One region of the Sphaerisporangium sp. NPDC051017 genome, then DNA from elsewhere that is predicted to be linked to it. Evidence: predicted binding sites of a transcription regulator. Region 1 holds the regulator's gene; each other region holds the start of a gene.
What was found. Region 1 encodes HrcA, which represses chaperone genes, less so after heat shock. Its sites were predicted from a motif close to TTGGCACTCTCNNNNNGAGAGTGCCAA; they were not measured.
Positions count from the first base shown of each region.

Region 2: the regulator HrcA is predicted to act here: its motif matches at 978-1,004, upstream of groL (chaperonin GroEL).
Region 3: the regulator HrcA is predicted to act here: its motif matches at 1,850-1,876, upstream of groES (co-chaperone GroES).

Region 1 covers NZ_JBFBCI010000068.1:5,914-8,972, forward strand. The annotation lists gene AB0M95_RS34815 (16S rRNA (uracil(1498)-N(3))-methyltransferase) at 1-248, opposite strand, end outside; gene dnaJ (molecular chaperone DnaJ) at 336-1,475, opposite strand; gene hrcA (heat-inducible transcriptional repressor HrcA) at 1,476-2,486, opposite strand; gene AB0M95_RS34830 (hypothetical protein) at 2,671-3,059, shown strand, end outside.
Region 2 covers NZ_JBFBCI010000034.1:62,902-65,960, reverse strand. The annotation lists gene AB0M95_RS25020 (MoaD/ThiS family protein) at 1-177, shown strand, start outside; gene AB0M95_RS25015 (cold-shock protein) at 517-717, shown strand; gene groL (chaperonin GroEL) at 1,133-2,758, shown strand; gene AB0M95_RS25005 (phosphotransferase) at 2,981-3,059, opposite strand, start outside.
Region 3 covers NZ_JBFBCI010000053.1:21,037-24,095, forward strand. The annotation lists gene groL (chaperonin GroEL) at 1-1,329, opposite strand, end outside; gene groES (co-chaperone GroES) at 1,442-1,756, opposite strand; gene AB0M95_RS31350 (class I SAM-dependent methyltransferase) at 2,074-3,059, shown strand, end outside.

The sequences.
Region 1 (3,059 bases):
CGGGGCTCGGGCGACGGGACGACACGCCGCGCCAGCACGTCCAGCCTCAGCGAATCTTTGCCGGTGACGTCGCGCACGACGCACTCGGCCACCGCTCCCCTGCCGTCGGTGAGGTCGACGCGCTCCCCGGCGCGCAACCGGCGCACGGCCGCGGCGTGCCGCCCCTCGGGGCCGGCCAGCGTGATCTGCTCGACATCGCCCGAGAGGTCACCGGAGAGATCGTCGGAGAGGAAGACAGGGACGCTCACCCGCAAACCTTAGCCAGGCGCCCCGGCCTTGGCGAACCGCTCGCGCGGCCTCCGCGCGTGGCGGAGGCCGCCCGTTGTCAGCGACTGTCAGCGGCCGTTGAACGCGTCCCTCAGCCGGGAGAAGAAGCCCTGCTGCCCCGGGGCGAACTTGCCCGGGGGACGTTCCTCGCCGCGCAGCTTGGACAGCTCGCGGAGCAGTTCCTCCTGCGCGGGGTCGAGGCGGGTGGGGGTCTCGACGTTCACATGGATCAGCAGGTCTCCCCTGCCGGTCTCGTTGAGCCGCTGGACGCCCCGGCTGTACAGGGGGATGACCTGCCCGGACTGCGTACCGGGCCGCACGTCGATCTCTTCGGCGCCGTCCAGCGTCTCGACCGTGAGGATGGTGCCGAGGGCCGCCGCCGTCATCGGGATCTCCACCGTGCAGTGCAGGTCGTCGCCGTGGCGCTCGAAGATCTCGTGGGGGCGCTCGACGATCTCCAGGAAAAGATCGCCCGGAGGGCCTCCGCCGGGGCCGACCTCGCCCTCGCCGGCGAGCTGGATGTGCGTGCCGTCCTCGACGCCGGCCGGGATGCGGACCTTGATCGTACGGCGGGTGCGCACGCGCCCGTCGCCGGAGCACTCCTGGCAGGGGTGCTGGATGATCGAGCCGAAGCCGCCGCACTGCGGGCACGGCCGGGCGGTCATGACCTGGCCGAGGAACGACCGCGTGACCTGCGAGACCTCGCCGCGGCCGTGGCACATGTCGCAGGTGTCCGGGTGGGTGCCCGGCGCGGCGCCCGAGCCCTGGCAGACGGTGCACAGCACGGCGGTGTCGACCACCAGCTCGCGCGTGGTGCCGAACGCGGACTCGGCGAGGTCGAGCTCGACGCGGATCGTCGCGTTGCGCCCGCGCCTGGCCCGGGACCGGGGGCCCCGCGAGCCGCCCGCGCCACCGAAGAACGCGTCCATGATGTCGCTGAACGGGAAGCCCGCGCCGAACCCGGCGGCCCCGGCCCCGGCGCCCGCGCCCGCGCCGATCGGATCGGCCCCGAGATCGAACATCTGGCGCTTGTTCGGGTCCGACAGGACCTCGTACGCCTGGTTGATCTCTTTGAACCGCTCCTGCGTCTCAGGGTCGGGGTTTATGTCCGGGTGCAGCTCGCGGGCGAGCCGGCGATAGGCCTTCTTGATCTCGTCCTGGCTGGCGTCACGGCGGACCCCGAGGATGCCGTAATAGTCGCGGGCCACCTAGGACCCCGCCAGGATCTGGCCGACATAGCGCGCCACCGCGCGCACCGCTCCCATTGTCACGGGGTAGTCCATTCGCGTCGGGCCCAGCACTCCGAGCCGAGCCAGTTCGTTGTCGCCCGAACCGTAACCGGCGGCGACGATCGAGGTGCCGTGAAGACCTGAGTACGGGTTCTCCGAGCCGATGCGCACCATCAGCGCGGAGTGGTCCCCCGCCTCGCCGAGCAGGCGCATGAGCACGACCTGCTCCTCCAGGGCCTCCAGCACCTCACGCAGGCCGACACTGAAGTCGCCCGCGAGGTTGGCGGCCCCGGCGAAGATGACCTTCTCGTCGTGGCGGTCGACCAGAGTCTCCAGCAACACCGACAGGATAGTGGCCGCCACCGGTCGGTCTTCCTCGGGAAGGCGATCAGGAAGATCGGCGATCGTCTCCGGCACGCGGCCGAGCCCGCACCCGTCCAGCGAGGCGTTGAGAAGCGCCCGCAGGTGTGCGACCTGGTCGTCGGCCACGATCTCGGGAAGCTCGACGACCCTCTGCTCCACCCGGCCGGTATTGGTGATCAGGACCAGCATGATGCGCCGCTCGGCGAGCGGCACCAGCTCGACGTGGCGGACCGTCGAGCGCGTGAGCGAGGGATATTGCACCACGGCGACCTGGCGCGTGAGCTGGGCCAGCAGGCGCACCGTGCGGGTCACGACGTCGTCCAGGTCGACGGCGCCCGCGAGGAACGTCTCGATCGCCCGCCGCTCGGCGGCCGACAGCGGTTTGATCTGGGACAGCCGGTCGACGAACAGCCGGTAGCCCTTGTCGGTCGGCACGCGGCCCGCGCTGGTGTGCGGCTGCGTGATGTACCCCTGCTCTTCGAGCACGGCCATGTCGTTGCGGACGGTGGCCGGGGAGACGCCCAGATTGTGGCGCTCGGCCAACGCCTTCGACCCGACCGGCTCGTTGGTGGACACGTAGTCCTCGACAACGGCGCGCAGGACGGCCAGCTTACGGTCATCGAGCAACGTGCTCACCTCCTGCCTCGCGAGTGTGCCCCCGCGAAGGGGGGTCGGCTGGCACTCTGTGTTCCTGAGTGCCAAGTGTACGGCTCATGTCGTCGGCGTGCGATAACTCGGAGGCACGACCTCACCCGGTCAGCGACAAGCCACTTGCTATCTGATGACAAGCACCTTCGTCCACACTGGGATCATGAGCCAGAACGACCCCCGTCCGAACGAGCCGAACCCCTGGATCCCACGCCAGGGCACCCCAGAGCGACCGGGGCCACCCCCTGGCCCTCCGCCCGGCGGGTACGGCCCGCCACCGGGAAGCCCCCCTCCGGGCGCACCCGGGCACGGCACACCCAGGCACGGCGGACCCGGGTACGGCGGACCCGGGTACGGCGGCCCGCCGCAGAACGGCCCCGGGTACGGACCTCCCCCCGGCGGACCCGCGTACGGCCCTCCGCCCGGCGGTCCCGGCCTCGGCGCGCCACCACACGGTCCCGGGTACGGTCCGTACCCGGGCGGTCCCCGCCAGGGCACACCGCCGGGCGGTCCGGCGTACAGGCCCCCGGCCGCGGACATCCGCCCGCGCCG
Region 2 (3,059 bases), on a different contig from region 1:
AAGCTCGATGCGGACTTCCCCGGAATCGGGGCCCGTATTCTGGACGAAACGGGCAACATCCGCCGTTTTGTCAACGTGTATGTCGGAGAAGAGGACGTCCGTTTCATCGACGGACTTGACACTGTGACGCCCGAGGGCGCCCAGGTCTCGGTGATCCCGGCGGTCGCCGGAGGCTGACCATCGGCGGTGCCGGACGCCCGCGTGTCCCTCGGGATGCGCGGGCGTTCGTGCGTTCTGGGCCCGTGAACGGCCCAGCTATCACAATAGAAGCCTTACTGGGCCATCCCAGTAGTGTAATTGTCAACTAACTAAACGCAAGTATGAAATAGTCACGTACTGCTTAGAGCGAACGTCAAGAAGTAGTTTGGTGTTTGACTCTGTTGCGCCAAGGCATGCCACAGGTATGGTCGAGAACGATCGACGTGGCCGAGGAGTTCGCATGCGTCTCGGTTCCGAAGGTCACGGGCCTCGCGGAGGAGTGGGCGGGGTCCGGAGCCCAGCAAGAGGAGTCGGAAAGTGGCGCAGGGCACCGTCAAATGGTTTAACGCGGACAAGGGCTACGGCTTCATCGCGGTAGACGGTGGTAAGGACGTGTTTGTCCACTACTCGGCGATCCTGTCGGAGGGATACCGTTCGCTCGAACAGGGTCAGCGGGTGGAGTTCGAGATCACACAGGGCCAGAAGGGTCCACAGGCAGAGTCCGTGCGGACTGTGTGACGCGGCCGGCGTAGTCCGGCCCGCGGCGGGAGATCCACTGGTCTACCCACAGTCACGAGTTGGAGGGCCCGGTCCGCGCTTCATCGCGGCCCGGGCCTTCTCTCATCCCGATACCTGCCCCGTCTGCGGATTCCCGCACATGCGATCCTCGCCGATGAGCGCAGATCCAATATTGGGCATACGGTCGGACAAATCGCTGTGCCTCCCAGGTCATAGGGGTGGTCGCTTGCACTCGACCGGGTAGAGTGCTAAACAGTTCGTTGGCACTCTCGTGTGGAGAGTGACAAACCTGGATCGAGGCGTCGGGGCCCGGCTGATCCACGGCGACAGGTGTCGTGGGAACCGGGTCTACATGCCGTCGCGGGCGTCGGCTCGATCCGCCGCAAGCCACCCTGTATCTGGGAGGTCTAGCCGTATGGCAGCCAAGATGATCGCGTTCAACGAGGACGCCCGGCGCGGTCTCGAGCGCGGTATGAACCAGCTCGCCGACGCCGTCAAGGTGACCCTTGGTCCCAAGGGCCGCAACGTCGTGCTGGAGAAGAAGTGGGGCGCTCCCACCATCACCAACGACGGTGTCTCCATCGCCAAGGAGATCGAGCTCGAGGACCCGTGGGAGAAGATCGGGGCCGAGCTCGTCAAGGAAGTCGCGAAGAAGACCGACGACGTCGCGGGTGACGGCACCACCACCGCCACCGTGCTCGCCCAGGCGCTCGTCCGCGAGGGCCTGCGCAACGTCGCCGCCGGCGCCAACCCGATGTCCCTGAAGAAGGGCATCGAGGCCGCCGTCGAGCGCGTCAGCGAGGAGCTCTCGAAGATCGCGAAGGACGTGGAGACGAAGGAGCAGATCGCCTCCACCGCCTCCATCTCCGCCGGCGACACCCAGATCGGCGAGATGATCGCCGAGGCGATGGACAAGGTCGGCAAGGAAGGCGTCATCACCGTCGAAGAGAGCAACGCCTTCGGCCTCGAGCTCGAGCTCACCGAGGGCATGCGCTTCGACAAGGGCTACATCTCCGGGTACTTCGTGACCGACCCGGAGCGCATGGAGGCCGTCCTCGACGACCCCTACATCCTGATCGTCAACTCCAAGGTCTCCGCGAACAAGGACCTGCTGCCGCTGCTCGACAAGGTCGTGCAGTCCGGCAAGCCGCTCGTGATCATCGCCGAGGACGTCGAGGGCGAGGCCCTGGCCACCCTGGTGGTCAACAAGATCCGCGGCCTGTTCAAGTCCGTCGCCGTCAAGGCCCCGGGCTTCGGTGACCGCCGCAAGGCCATGCTGAGCGACATCGCCACCCTCACCGGCGGCCAGGTCATCAGCGAGGACGTCGGCCTCAAGCTCGAGACCGCCACCCTGGACCTGCTCGGCCGCGCGCGCCAGGTCATCATCACCAAGGACGAGACCACCATCGTCGACGGCGCCGGCGACCCTGAGCAGATCGCGGGCCGCGTGAACCAGATCCGCGTCGAGATCGAGAACACCGACTCCGACTACGACCGCGAGAAGCTCCAGGAGCGTCTCGCCAAGCTGGCCGGCGGCGTCGCCGTCATCAAGGCCGGCGCGGCCACCGAGGTCGAGCTCAAGGAGCGCAAGCACCGCATCGAGGACGCCGTCCGCAACGCGAAGGCGGCCGTCGAGGAGGGCATCGTCCCCGGCGGTGGCGTGGCCCTGATCCAGGCGGGCGCGAAGGCGTTCGACAAGCTGGAGCTCTTCAACGACGAGGCCACCGGCGCCTCCATCGTGCGCAAGGCGCTCGAGGAGCCGCTGAAGCAGATCGCCGTGAACGCCGGCCTCGAGGGCGGCGTCGTGGTGGAGCGGGTCCGCAACCTGGAGCCGGGCGTCGGCCTGAACGCCGCCACCGGTGAGTACGTGAACCTGCTCGAGGCCGGCATCATCGACCCGGCCAAGGTGACCCGCTCGGCGCTGCAGAACGCCGCGTCCATCGCGGCCCTGTTCCTCACCACCGAGGCGGTCATCGCCGAGAAGCCCGAGAAGACCCCGGCCGCTCCCGCCATGCCCGGCGGCGGCGACATGGACTTCTGAGCCCTCCGGCTCCCAGTTAACGCGAAAGGGCCATTCCCGGACCTCCGGGAGTGGCCCTTTCGCGTTACGCCTGGCATGGGCGATCGCTTGGGGGTGAAAGTCCCCTCGATTGCGCAGGTGAGGGCGCTCGCTAGTCGAGCTGCTTTCTAATGATCGACATGGGTCATTGGGGATCGGGGCGCGACTGGTGGGAGTCGAGGTGGGTGCTTCCGTCCGGGGGTCTTACCCCCCTGTGCGGTAGCGCGTCCAGGCGATAGCGGCGCCTGCTGCTCGGCGCTGGTAGGCGCGCAGGTTCGGCACT
Region 3 (3,059 bases), on a different contig from region 1:
CGCCCGGCGGACGATGGAGACGCCGGTGGCCTCGTCCCCGGTCAGGCCGAGGTCGTCGAGGTCCTTGGACAGGTGCACGAGCGCGGAGCCACCGCCGGAGACGATGCCCTCCTCGATCGCGGCGCGGGTCGCGGAGATCGCGTCCTCGAGACGGTGCTTCTTCTCCTTGAGCTCGACCTCGGTGGCCGCGCCGACGCGGAGGATGCAGATGCCCCCGGACAGCTTGGCGAGGCGCTCCTGGAGCTTCTCGCGGTCCCAGTCGGAGTCGGTCTGCTCGATGGCGTACTGGATCTCGCGGACGCGGTCGGCGATCGCCTGCGGGTCGCCGGCGCCGTCGACGATGGTCGAGTTGTCCTTGGTGACCACGATGCGGCGGGCGGTGCCGAGCACCTCGGTGCCGACGTTGTCCAGCTTGAGGCCGAGCTCCTCGGAGACCACCTGGCCGCCGGTGAGGATCGCGATGTCCTGCAGCATGGCCTTGCGGCGGTCGCCGAAGCCGGGGGCCTTGACCGCGACGGAGGTGAACGTGCCGCGGATCTTGTTGGTGACCAGGACGGCAAGGGCCTCGCCCTCGACGTCCTCGGCGACCACGAACAGCGGCTTCTTGGTCTGGGCGACCTTCTCCAGCAGCGGCAGGAACTCGGCGATCGAGGCGATCTTGCCGCTGGTCAGCAGCACGTAGGCGTCCTCGAGCACGGCCTCCATGCGCTCGGGGTCCGTCACCATGTAGGGCGACAGGTAGCCCTTGTCGAACTGGAGACCTTCGGTGAACTCCAGCTCCAGGCCCATGGTGTTGGACTCTTCGACGGTGATCACACCGTCCTTGCCGACCTTGTCGAAGGCCTCGGCGATGAGCTCGCCGATCTTGGCGTCCTGCGCGGAGATCGTGGCGACGTTGGCGATCTCCTTCTTGTCCTCGACCGGGCGGGAGCGCTCGAGGAGGCGGTCGCTGACGGCGCGGGCGGCCAGGTCGATGCCGCGCTTCAGCGACAGCGGGGAGGCGCCGGCGGCGACGTTGCGCAGGCCCTCGCGCACCATGGCCTGGGCCAGGACGGTGGCGGTGGTGGTGCCGTCACCCGCGACGTCGTTGGTCTTGGTCGCCACTTCCTTGGCGAGCTGGGCGCCGAGGTTCTCGTAAGGCTTGTCGAGCTCGACCTCACGGGCGATCGTCACGCCGTCGTTCGTGATCGTGGGGGCGCCGAACTTCTTGTCGATGACGACGTTACGGCCGCGCGGCCCGAGGGTCACCTTGACCGCGTCCGCGAGGGCGTTCACACCACGCTCGAGAGCGCGCCGCGCGTCCTCGTCGAACTCCAGGATCTTGGGCATTTAAGGTCCTCTCAGCGTCAGAGGCCCCGGGGCCTCAGTCACAGGACCCCGGGGCATGACACGCGTATTTTGTAAGGCTCCGGACTGGCTAGTCGCCGGCGCGTTCCGGGCTTTACTTCTCGATGATCGCGAGAACGTCACGGGCGGAGAGCACGAGGTACTCCTCGCCGCCGTACTTGACCTCGGTACCGCCGTACTTGCTGTAGAGGACGACGTCCCCTTCCTTGACGTCGAGCGGAATACGCTTCTCGCCGTCCTCGTCCCAGTTGCCGGGGCCCACCGCGAGGACCTTGCCCTCTTGCGGCTTCTCCTTGGCGGTGTCCGGGATGACCAGACCGGAAGCGGTCGTCTGCTCGGCCTCAAGCGGCTGAACCACGATGCGGTCGCCGAGCGGCTTAACGGGAACCTTGGTGGCGGTCGTCACGATCGGACCTCCCCTTCAGATTTGTGGTGATGAGCTGAAGAGGCGACCAGCGGCCTGCCGTCGCGGGTGTCAGACCTGCCTCGTCGCATTTTCGTCTTGGCACTCTCCATGGGCGAGTGCCAACACTGAACAGTATGCAAGCCCGCCGACGCAGTCAACACGGACAGGCCGTCCCAGCTCAGAACGCTTTCTCCCCCGCGCGAACACACCATACGACTCGCCCGGAATGTCCGTATTGACCGAAGGCTAGTGCCCCGTCGGCACTGATCGGGCCGCCCGCCGCCGCCGGAGCCGTCCCGCGGACGCTAGCGTCGGGAGGCATGGAGCTTGAGGCCTTCCGTGAGTTGCTGACGCCGCGTGGACAGGAGGCGCTCGGTGAGGCCGTGGCTGCGGTCGCGGGGGACGCCGATCCGCTGCCGGCCGCGAGCCGGCTCAGGAAGAGCTACGACGCGCCCCTCACCGGCGCCGCGCTCACGCAGGCGCGGCTACGGGCGCGCGGCGCCGTGAAGTTCGGCGAGGACGCCGCGCGCATGTACTTCACCCCCGACGGCCTGGAGCAGGCGACCCGCGCGGAGGTCGCCGCCCACCGCGCCCGCCGGTTCGCGCCGGGCACGCGGGTGGCGGACGCCTGCTGCGGCGTCGGCGGGGACCTGATCGCCCTGGCCCGCGCCGGCTGCCAGGTGGACGCCGTGGACCTGGACCCGCTCACCGTGGAGGTCGCCCGGGCCAACGCCGCCGCGCTGGGCCTCGCCGGCCGCGTCACCGTCCGCGTGGGTGAGGCGTCCGAGATCGAGCCCGAAGCCTACGACGTGCTGTTCGCCGACCCCGCGCGCCGCTCGACCGGCAGGCGCGTCTTCGACCCGATGGCCTACTCCCCGCCCTGGCCGGTCGTGCTCGGCCTCGTGGCGCGGGCGCGCGCGGCCTGCCTGAAGGTCGCGCCCGGCATCCCGTACGAGCTGATCCCCGAGGGCGCCGAGGCCGAGTGGGTGTCCTACCGGGGCGAGGTCAAGGAGGCCGTCCTGTGGACCGGCGACCTCGCCGCGCGCCCCGGCGGCGGCCCCGGCAGCAGGGCGACGATGCTGCCGTCCGGCGAGACGCTCACCGCCGACCCCTCGCTCGGGCCCGCCGGGCACGGCCCCGTGGCGCGATACCTGTACGAACCGGACGGCGCCGCGATCCGCGCGCACCTGGTGGCCGAGGTCGCCGCCCTGGTGGACGGCCACCTGATCGATCCGCAGATCGCCTACATCACCGGCGACGCGCCCGTGAGCACGCCGTGGGCGGCGCGGTACGAGGTGCTGGAGAC